DNA from 3 places in the Synechococcus sp. R5-15 genome. Region 1 is predicted to be linked to each of the others. Evidence: predicted binding sites of a transcription regulator. Region 1 holds the regulator's gene; each other region holds the start of a gene.

Region 1 (3,280 bases):
TGCCAGCGGACGCAGACGCTTGACATTCCAGGCATGAAACAACTCGTGGGCCAGCAAAGACAAAAAGCGCCGATAGGACTCCGGCTGATGCAGCTCCAGCCCAGAGTAAAGAAGGGTGGTGCTGTACTTGTGCTCAAGGCCACCAAATCCTCCCGGCGACAAATGCACAATGAACCAGTAGCGGTCGTAGGGTAGCCCACCGAAAAACGCGGCTGTGGTTTTGACAATCGCCTTAGCATCAGCGACAGCCCGCTCCACATCCAGAGTGCCCGCCCCCCAAACCACAAAGTAATGGGGGATCCCTTCCACCTCAAACGATTGCATCCGATGCAGGCCCACCTCCACCGGGCTATCCACCAGCTCGTCATAGTCCTCTGCCACAAAAGACTGGCCGGAAGCGGGATCCCCAGAAGAGGAGATCAAAGGCCGCAAACTGGTGGCGATGCGCCAATCGGGCTTGGGGGGGATCACCGTCAAGGTGTAAGGTTCCCGCTCGCGACCGGGCACGTAGAGAAACAGCGCTGCCCCGTTGAAATAGGCGTGGGTCAAATCCAGATGGTTTGTGCGCACCGTCAGCTCATAGGCATAGACCCGGTAGCACACCTTCACGGCAGAACAGCCCGGCGGATCGATCTGCCAGGTGTTCTTGTCCACCTTCCGCCAGGCCAAAGGGATCCCTTGCTCAGTTGCCGCCTGAAACTCCTGCACATGACGGGCATACTCCCGCACCAAGTAGGATCCCGGCGTCCACACCGGCAGCCGCAGCCGCAAAGGCATCTTTGGCTCCACCTCTCGGAGCAGCAGCTCCACCTCCAGGAGGTGATTGGCCGGATCCGGCATCCGCACCGTGAAATGCTGGCGGCTCAGCCGAGAAGGTTCAGCAACAACAGCCTCCGGGCTCCCCATAGATAGATAGATAGATAGAATGTTCCAACCCACTCCACTCTCTACCGCCAAGGGCCGACGCAACCCCCAGCGACAATGGCTCCTATCCTAACCTCTGCCTTTGGCTGGAGAGCAGCAACGAGACTTAAAAACGTAGCGCGTGCTACAAAGATACCTAGGCAGAACCTTCTACTTTAGGGTAAATCTTGGTATCGTCATAGATTCTGAAGTCAATGGGTTGCAACCTAGCCTAATGCTTCTAGATTGATCTTAGTAGGTTGATCTTAGGTATAAACTGACCTTAAAAGGTTGATGAGTATGGCGGTGGCCGTAGCGGAAAAATCTCTGATCACAGCCTTCAAGCAATTGGGAGGCCCTCACCATCCTCCGGTTATCGAAACGTTTGAGCGCGGGAAGACCATTTTTTTTCCAGGGGATCCGGCGGAGCGGGTTTACTTTTTGGTGAAGGGAGCCGTTAAGCTCTCGCGGGTCTACGAAATGGGGGAGGAAATCACCGTCGCCCTCCTACGCGAAAACAGCATCTTCGGCGTGCTCTCCTTTATCACAGGACAGCGCTCTGATCGCTTTTATCACTCGGTGGCTTTTACGCCTACTGAGTTGCTCTCTCTGCCGATCGAGCAGGTGGAAAAATCCCTACAGGAGAACGCCGAACTGGCCATGTTGCTGGTTAAAAGCCTGTCGTCCCGCATTTTGCAAACGGAGATGATGATCGAGACACTGGCTCATCGCGACATGGGATCCCGTCTGGTCAGCTTTTTGTTGATCCTCTGTCGCGATTTCGGAGTGCCTGGCCCGGATGGGGTCACCATTGATCTCAAGCTGTCTCACCAGGCCATTGCCGAAGCCATTGGCTCAACCCGCGTCACCATCACCCGCCTGTTGGGAGAGCTGCGCAAGAAGAAGTACATCTCCATTCACAAGAAGAAGATCACCGTACACGACCCGATGCGGCTGAGCCATCGCTTTGCCTAGAAGGAAGAGGAGAACACTTCCTGAGCAGCACCTTGCCCAGGCAAACCCCGCTCGATGGTTGGTTGAAGCTCTGGCCGGCCTATGTTCAATCTACTGCTGCAGCCTTGAAGAATCTCTGTGCCCGAAGGACAGACTTAAAGTTTTCTGGAAGCTGACCGGATCGCGGGCAAAAACCTACTAGTCTATGGGGGGATCTGGCTTTGGCCAGAGCTATCTAGCCAATTGCTGAGGTGTAACTGTGGAAACAGCCATCGAGTGGATTACCGCCCATGAGATCCTCGACTCGCGAGGGCGTCCCACCCTAGAAGCCCTGGTGGGTCTAGCCAATGGAGCAACGGGCTTGGCGCAGGTTCCCAGCGGTGCCTCGACCGGTACCTTCGAGGCCCATGAGCTGCGGGATGGGGATCCCAAACGCTACGGCGGTAAGGGTGTGCTGAGGGCGGTGGAAAACATCCTTGGCCCCATCCAGTCGGAGCTGCAGGGAGAAGATGCCCTCAACCAAGCCCGTATTGACCAGTTGCTGATCGACCTGGACGGCACCCCCAACAAGTCCCGCCTGGGGGCCAACGCTATTTTGGCAGTTTCTCTGGCGACAGCCAAAGCGGCTGCGGAAGCAGTGGGCTTGCCTCTTTACAAATACCTGGGGGGGCCTTTTGCCAACCTGCTGCCGGTGCCGCTGATGAACGTGCTCAACGGCGGCGCCCACGCCGACAACAACGTCGATATTCAAGAATTTATGCTTGTGCCCATTGGAGCGGCCAGCTTTCGCGAGGCGCTGCGCTACGGGGCTGAGGTGTTTGCGGTACTAAAACAAGTGCTGCAGCAGAAGGGGCTGTCCACCGGTGTGGGGGATGAAGGGGGGTTTGCTCCTGATCTCGACTCCAATGCGGCGGCTTTGGATCTGCTGATGACGGCTATTGAACAGGCAGGCTACAAACCGGGAGCAGATATCGCCTTGGCCTTGGATGTGGCCGCCAACGAGCTGCTGCAGGATGGGCAATATCACTTTGAGGGCAAAGCCCGCAGCGCGGCTGAGATGGTGGCTTACTACCAGCAACTGCTGGCCAACTATCCCATCCTTTCCATTGAAGATGGGCTAGCGGAAGAAGACTGGGCCGGTTGGCAAGCCATGACCGCTCAACTGGGATCCCGGGTACAGCTGGTGGGAGATGACCTGTTTGTAACCAACCTGACCCGCCTGCAAAAGGGCATCGACAGCGCCGCCGCCAACGCCATTTTGATCAAGCCCAACCAAATCGGCACCCTGACGGAGACTGTCTCGGCCATCCAATTGGCAGTTCAAGCCGGCTTTCGCACCATCATCAGCCACCGCTCTGGCGAGACGGAAGACACCACCATTGCCGACTTGGCGGTGGCCACCCGTGCCGGGCAGATCAAAACC
Region 2 (3,280 bases), on a different contig from region 1:
AACCTGATTGTGCTGGTGGAGTGTGCGGCCCTGGCCTTGCTCCTCAAGGGCGTGCGGGAAAAAAATCCCCTGTTGCTCTATCTGGGGGGAGGAGCGGCGGCTTTCTCCCTCTACGGCTATTTGCCGGGGCGGGTGGTGATCCTGCTGGGGTTGCTGTTTGGAGTTCTGTACCTGCTCCTGGGCCGGGAGGATCTCCGAGGAGAAAACAAGCAAGCTAATCCCCTCTGGGTCCTGGCTAAGCTGACGGTGCCCGCGGCGCTGGGCTTTTTTCTGGTGGCTGGGCCCATTCTGGTGGCCACGGTCACAGCACCTGCGGTGAGCGCCGAGTACTCTCGCCAACAATTTCTCTTTTTCCCGGAAGGGCGGGCGTTACAACAGATGTGGGTGAATGCGGCTACGCCAGAGGAGGCGGTCTGGCGCAACATCTTCAACGGCCTGAGTATGTTCAACGACCCCGGCCAGCACGACCGCGGCTACATCTATCCCAACTACGGCCATGCTTTTGTGGATCCCTTGACGGGGGCTTTGATCTGGCTGGGGCTGGGATCCGGCCTCTACCGCCTTTTCAAGAAGCGCAGCCAACCCCACGACTGGCTGTGTATCGGCAGTTTCCTGTTTCTTTACTTGCTCTTTAGCTTTGCCATCACCAAAGCCCCCAACTACACCCGCCTGCTGGTGATCCTGCCCTTTGTAGCCTATCTAACCTTGGAAGGGATCCAAGTGCTGGCAGGTCTCCTGGAACGCTGGGGATCCCGGGCCGGGAGTTGGCTGCCGGCGGCGGCGATGGCGGGGGCAATCCTGCTGATTGGGGGGTGGAACCTGGCCATTTTTGGAGACTTTGTCCACAAAGGCTGGACGCAGGGCAACGATGTGGGGGCCACCGGGCGCTATGTGGCAGCTCGCCAAATGGATCCCGACTACCGCTTCTATCTGGCCGCCAGCGCTGCCTACCCCTATTTCGGCTGGGGGGAACCCCACTATTGGCAAAGCTGGATCCAATTTTTTGCCGGACGGGAACAAAAGGTAGCGGTGTTTTCCCCTGAGGTGTTGCCCATCCAGGCGCTGGAGCCACCGTTTACCCTGTTCATGAACGAGTGGGTATGGGATCAGCAAGGGGCAGAACTGCAACGGCGTTTTCCCAGCGGACGGTTGCACCGGATCCCTGCTGAGCGGGGGCTATGGGCCTTTGAGGTGGCGGATCCCTAGAGCTCCCCCCCTGGTTTGGCCAACCCACTGTTCGCGGGACGGAGTCCTTTCTTTTTACCAGGCTAAAAGTAGCTGAAAGCACATTATGCAGATCCAGAGCCCCCAACAGTAGAAGAAGATAGCGTTCCAGGGATCCCAGACGTGCGTTTTGATGCCTACGACCCGGGCGAGGGGTTTTACGACGAGCTGTTTTTGGGGCGTAACCAGCCCCGTCCTGAGGCGATCCCGCTGATTGAGCGCATTCATTCTCTGGAAGAAGGGGAACTGCAGCAGCGGCAAGCGGCGGCGCAGGCGGCCCTCTTTCAAATGGGGGTGACCTTCAACGTCTATGGCGATAGCCAGGGCACGGAGCGAATTTTCCCCTTTGACATCATTCCCCGCATTGTCTCGGCTTCCGAGTGGCAGCGGCTGGAGAAGGGTCTCAAGCAGCGCATCCACGCCCTCAACCTGTTCATCGACGATGTCTATCACGACCAGAAGATCCTTAAGGATGGGGTGATCCCTGCCGAGCTGATCGAAACGGCCAAGGGATTTCTGCGGCCCTGTGTGGGGCTCAACCCGCCGGGGAGAATTTGGTGCCACGTCACCGGCACCGACCTGGTGCGGGATCGGGACGGGACTTGGTACGTGTTGGAAGATAACCTGCGCTGTCCGTCGGGAATCTCCTACGTGCTGGAAAATCGGCGGGTGATGAAAAGCACCTTTCCCTCCCTGTTCAACACCATGGGGATCCGCCCGGTGGACGACTACCCTAGCCATTTGTTGGATACTCTGCTTAACCTGGTGCCGCACCTAGCCAACCCAACGGTGGTGGTGCTCACCCCCGGCATCTACAACTCCGCCTACTTCGAGCATTCTTTCCTCGCCCAGCAGATGGGGGTGGAGCTGGTGGAAGGGCGGGATCTGGTGGTGGCAGATGGCTATTTGCAAATGCGCACCACCAAGGGGCTGCAGCGGGTGGATGTGATCTACCGCCGTATCGACGACGACTTCATCGATCCGCTGGCCTTTCGCCCCGATTCTCTACTGGGGGTTCCGGGCCTGTTTGAGGTTTATCGGTCAGGGCGGCTGGCGATTGCCAACGCTTTGGGAACAGGGGTGGCGGACGACAAGGTGATCTACGCCTATGTGCCGCAGATGATCCGCTACTACCTGGGAGAAGAGGCCATTTTGCCCAACGTGCCCACCTACCTCTGCTGGGATCCCAAGGATCAGGCGTACGTACTGGAAAACCTGGACAAGCTGGTGGTGAAGGCAGCCAACGAGTCAGGCGGCTATGGCATGCTGATGGGATCCCAGGCTACACCGGCAGAGCGGTCTGCTTTTGCTGAGAAAATCCGCGCCCAGCCGCGCAACTACATCGCCCAACCCACCCTGTGCCTTTCTCGCGTGCCCACCTTGGTGGATCGGGGAGAAGGCCCCTGTCTGGAGCCCTGTCATGTGGACTTGCGGCCCTATATCCTCTACGGCAAAGAGATCTACGTTCACCCAGGGGGGCTGACCCGCGTCGCCCTCAAGAAGGGATCTCTGGTGGTGAACTCCTCCCAGGGGGGCGGCAGCAAAGATACCTGGGTGCTCTGCGCGGATCCCGGCTGTTGAGAGACGGCTGGCAAAATAGGTTCAGAGCCGCTCGCCCGAACCTCTGCTCCACCGGCCAAAGCGGCTGGCATGCTGAAGCGCCAAATCCACGTAGTGCTGGGCGTGAAGGCGCAGTTGCTCGACCTCTTCCTCGGTGAGGGTGCGGATAACCTTGGCCGGGATCCCCGCCGCCAAAGAGTGGGGTGGCACAGACCGGGTGACCACTGCTCCAGCTCCCACCATGCTGCCTGCCCCGATGGTGACCCCGTTCAAGATAATGGCCCCAATCCCGATCAGACATCCCCCCTCGATGTGGGCACTGTGGATGACCGCTCGATGGCCTACGGTCACTTCCTCGCCAACCAGGGTCGGCTGTCCGGGATCCCCGTGCAGAATGGCTCCATCTTGGATATTGCTGCGGCGGCCAATCACAATGGGCGAGAGATCCCCCCGCAAGATGGCCCCGTACCAGATGCTCACCGCTTCCGCAAGTTGG
Region 3 (3,280 bases), on a different contig from region 1:
GCTGCGCACAAACTGCTGCAGGATCAGGCTCACACCCCAAGTGGCCAGAAGGGTTTCCAGCGGTCGGCCATACAAAAAGCGGATCACCCCCCGCTCCAGGGCTAGTCCCACCAGAGCCGTGACGGCAAAGGCAGCTACCAAAGCTGGAAAGATGTACAGATCCCGCCAGGGATCCCCTAGGGGACGAAAGGCATTTTGAACCACAAAAGTGGTGTAGGCCCCCAACATCATCAGCTCCCCATGGGCCATGTTGATGACCCCCATGAGGCCGAAAACAATGGCCAAGCCCAAGGCGGCTATTAGCAAGACGGTGCCAATGCTAATGCCGTTGAACAAGCTGTCCAGGAGCAAGGTCATGGGCAGGGGATCCTCCTTCCAACTAAACTAGGGAGGCTAACCGAGCATCTAGGCGGGATCCCCGACCCTATCCAAACGGCAAGGGATCCCAGCCCTGGCCAGGACTAGCTGACTTTGTAGCGACCGCCCTTGGCCGGATCTGACCAATCGCAGGCAAAGCCCTTGGTCTCTGCCACAAACTGGTTCCAGGGCTGCGGCTCCACGGCATCCGTAGAAAAGATGACATCAAACAAACCGTCAGAGCGCACCTGGCCGATCCGCACATACTTGGTCAGGTGGTGATTGGTGTTCATGGTTACCAAGCCTTCTGGGGCATCAAAGGTCTGGCCATAGGCTGCCTGCCGCACGGCGTCGATTTCCACTGTTCCCGCTTTTTCCACTGCCTGCTTCCAGATGTAAACCATGATGTAGGCGGCTTCCATCGGGTCGTTGGTGACGCGGTTTTGGCCGTATTCTGCCTTGAAAGCCTCCACAAACTTCTTGTTGGCAGGCGTATCCACCGTCATAAAGTAGTTCCAGGCGGCGAAGTGCCCTTCCAAGAATTCGGGGCCGATGGCCTGTACCTCTTCTTCAGCAATGCTGACGGACATGGAAGGATAGCGATCTGGCCCCAGCCCTGCCCCTTCCAGTTGTTTGAAAAAGGCCACGTTGCTGTCGCCGTTCAAGCTGTTGTAGATCACACCGCCATTGGGAAGAGCGGCCCGGATCTTGCTGATGATGGGGGTAACTTCTGTGCTGCCCAAAGGCAGATAGTCTTCACCCACCACTTTGCCCCCCAGGGCTTCCAACTGGGCCTTGATGATGGTGTTGGCCGTGCGGGGGAACACGTAGTCGGATCCCACCAGGAAGAACTCTTTGCCCTTGTTCTTGAGCAGCCATTCCACCGAAGGCTCGATCTGCTGGTTGGGGGCAGCGCCGGTGTAGAAGATGTTTTTGGAGCACTCTTGTCCTTCGTACTGCACGGGATACCAGAGCAGGTGCTGCTTGGATTCAAACACCGGCAAAACCGCTTTGCGACTGGCCGAAGTCCAGCAGCCGAATACCGTTGCCACCTTGTCCACATCGATCAATTTGGTGGCTTTCTCCGCAAAGGTTGGCCAATCGGAAGCGCCATCCTCGATAATCGGCTCGATCTGCTTGCCCAAAACCCCACCGGCGGCATTGATCTCTTTGATGGCCAGCTTTTCCGCATCCACCACGCTGGTTTCTGAAATGGCCATGGTGCCGCTAAGGGAGTGCAAAATGCCAACGCGGATGGTCTCTCCCTGGGCGTAGGCGGGCACGGATCGCTTCACCCAGATCTGCGGCCCTAGGGCAGCCCCGGCTCCGGCCAGAGCGCCCATTTTCAGCACTTGACGACGATTAAAAGATTGAGCCATCGGTGATCTCCGAAACGAAGTGAGTGCAAAGGGTGTTAAGAAGTACAGTTGCAGCAGCCCGGCCAACGGGGGGAAGCACCTAGCTCATCACCTCGCCCATGTGTTGAACCTGCCCAACTGCGCTCAGCTGAGGCTTTCACCGAATGCCTTCCCAACATCAACAGAGGAAAAGGCTAATCCTGCAGTCGAGAAAGCGTCGTGCGTCCCTGTTGCCTTAACGTGTTCCATCAAACCCATTCGGCCCGGAGAGAATTGTATCGTGGGATACCTTTTCCCAGAATCCGAGCCCTTTCCCCGCAGGCTGCAGGCAGAGGCAGGGATCCCTTGCTGCCGGCATAATAGGGGTTCTGGGGTCGAGAATTAGTTGAGAGTTAACAGCTTATGGTGCAACAGGCCGGCTATGGATCTTGGCGATCCCCGATTACCGCTGACCTGGTGGTGACGGGATCCCTGCGCTTGGGACAGATGGTTTGGGATCAGGGGGATCTCTACTGGACGGAGGGCCGCCCGCAAGAAAAAGGGCGCAATGTGTTGATGCGGCGCTCTGCCGACGGGATCCTGGTGGAGCTGACACCGGCACCTTTCAATGTGCGGACACGGGTGCATGAGTATGGGGGTGGAGCTTATTGGGTGTCGGCAGGGGTAGTGTATTTTTGCAACTTCGCTGACCAACGGCTCTACCGCCTGCTGCCGGGTTCAGATCCCCAGCCCCTGACAGAAGCAGGCCCCTATCGCTACGCCGACGGGGTGGTGGATCGGGCGCGTGGACGCATCCTCTGTGTGCGGGAGGATCACAGCCGCCAGGGAGAGCCGGAAAACAGCCTTGTCTCGATTGACTTGGAAAGCGGATCCCAGCGCGTTTTGGCCTCTGGGCACAATTTCTATGCCAACCCTCGCCTCAGCCCCGATGGCCAGACCTTGGTATGGCTGACCTGGGATCACCCCCAGATGCCCTGGGATGGGACGGAACTGTGGCGAGCAGAGGTGGCAGCAGATGGCACTCTAGGAGAGCCCCAAAAGCTAGCCGGTGGCCCTGCCGAGTCGATCTTCCAGCCCCAGTGGTCACCGGAGGGGGATCTCTACTTTGTTTCCGATTGCAGCGGCTGGTGGAACCTCTATCGCTGGGATCCCCAGGGCCCCATTCCCCTCTGCCCTATGGAAGCGGAGTTTGGAGAGCCGCAGTGGGTGTTTGGCCTGAGCACCTACGGCTTTGCTGGGGATGGGCGCATTCTGGCCTGCTACCAACAGGGGGGTCTGTGCCATTTGGCCTACCTGGATCCCCAGTCGGGGCAACAGGAAGAGATCCCTTTGCCCTACACCGAGATCCACAATCTGCAGGTAAGTGGGGAAAAAGCCGCTTTCCTGGCCGGATCCCCGACGGAAGCCACTGCCTTGGTCTGCCTAGACTTACCCTCCAGCCAAGTGGAGGTGGTGGCCCGTTCCAGCAGCGTGGCGGTGGATCCCGACTATCTGTCGATCCCAGAGCCCATTGTTTTTCCCACCGGCGGCGGCAAGGCAGTGGCCTATGCTTTCTTCTATCCCCC

Evidence for each region. The regulator NtcA, encoded in region 1, controls nitrogen genes in cyanobacteria. The targets are predictions, from matches to a motif close to GTANCNNNNGNTAC.
Region 2: a site for NtcA is predicted at 1,275-1,288, ahead of NW839_RS10600 (circularly permuted type 2 ATP-grasp protein). Genes of this name have one in related genera too.
Region 3: a site for NtcA is predicted at 1,991-2,004, ahead of urtA (urea ABC transporter substrate-binding protein). Genes of this name have one in related genera too.

What each region holds. Positions count from the first base shown of each region.
Region 1 is NZ_JANSIK010000054.1:4,526-7,805, forward strand. It holds gene NW839_RS05505 (M61 family metallopeptidase) at 1-906, opposite strand, end outside; gene ntcA (global nitrogen regulator NtcA) at 1,204-1,878, shown strand; gene eno (phosphopyruvate hydratase) at 2,117-3,280, shown strand, end outside.
Region 2 is NZ_JANSIK010000119.1:12,619-15,898, reverse strand. It holds gene NW839_RS10605 (glycosyltransferase family 39 protein) at 1-1,206, shown strand, start outside; gene NW839_RS10600 (circularly permuted type 2 ATP-grasp protein) at 1,348-2,805, shown strand; gene NW839_RS10595 (gamma carbonic anhydrase family protein) at 2,827-3,280, opposite strand, start outside.
Region 3 is NZ_JANSIK010000070.1:26,351-29,630, forward strand. It holds gene urtB (urea ABC transporter permease subunit UrtB) at 1-357, opposite strand, end outside; gene urtA (urea ABC transporter substrate-binding protein) at 462-1,736, opposite strand; gene NW839_RS06650 (S9 family peptidase) at 2,118-3,280, shown strand, end outside.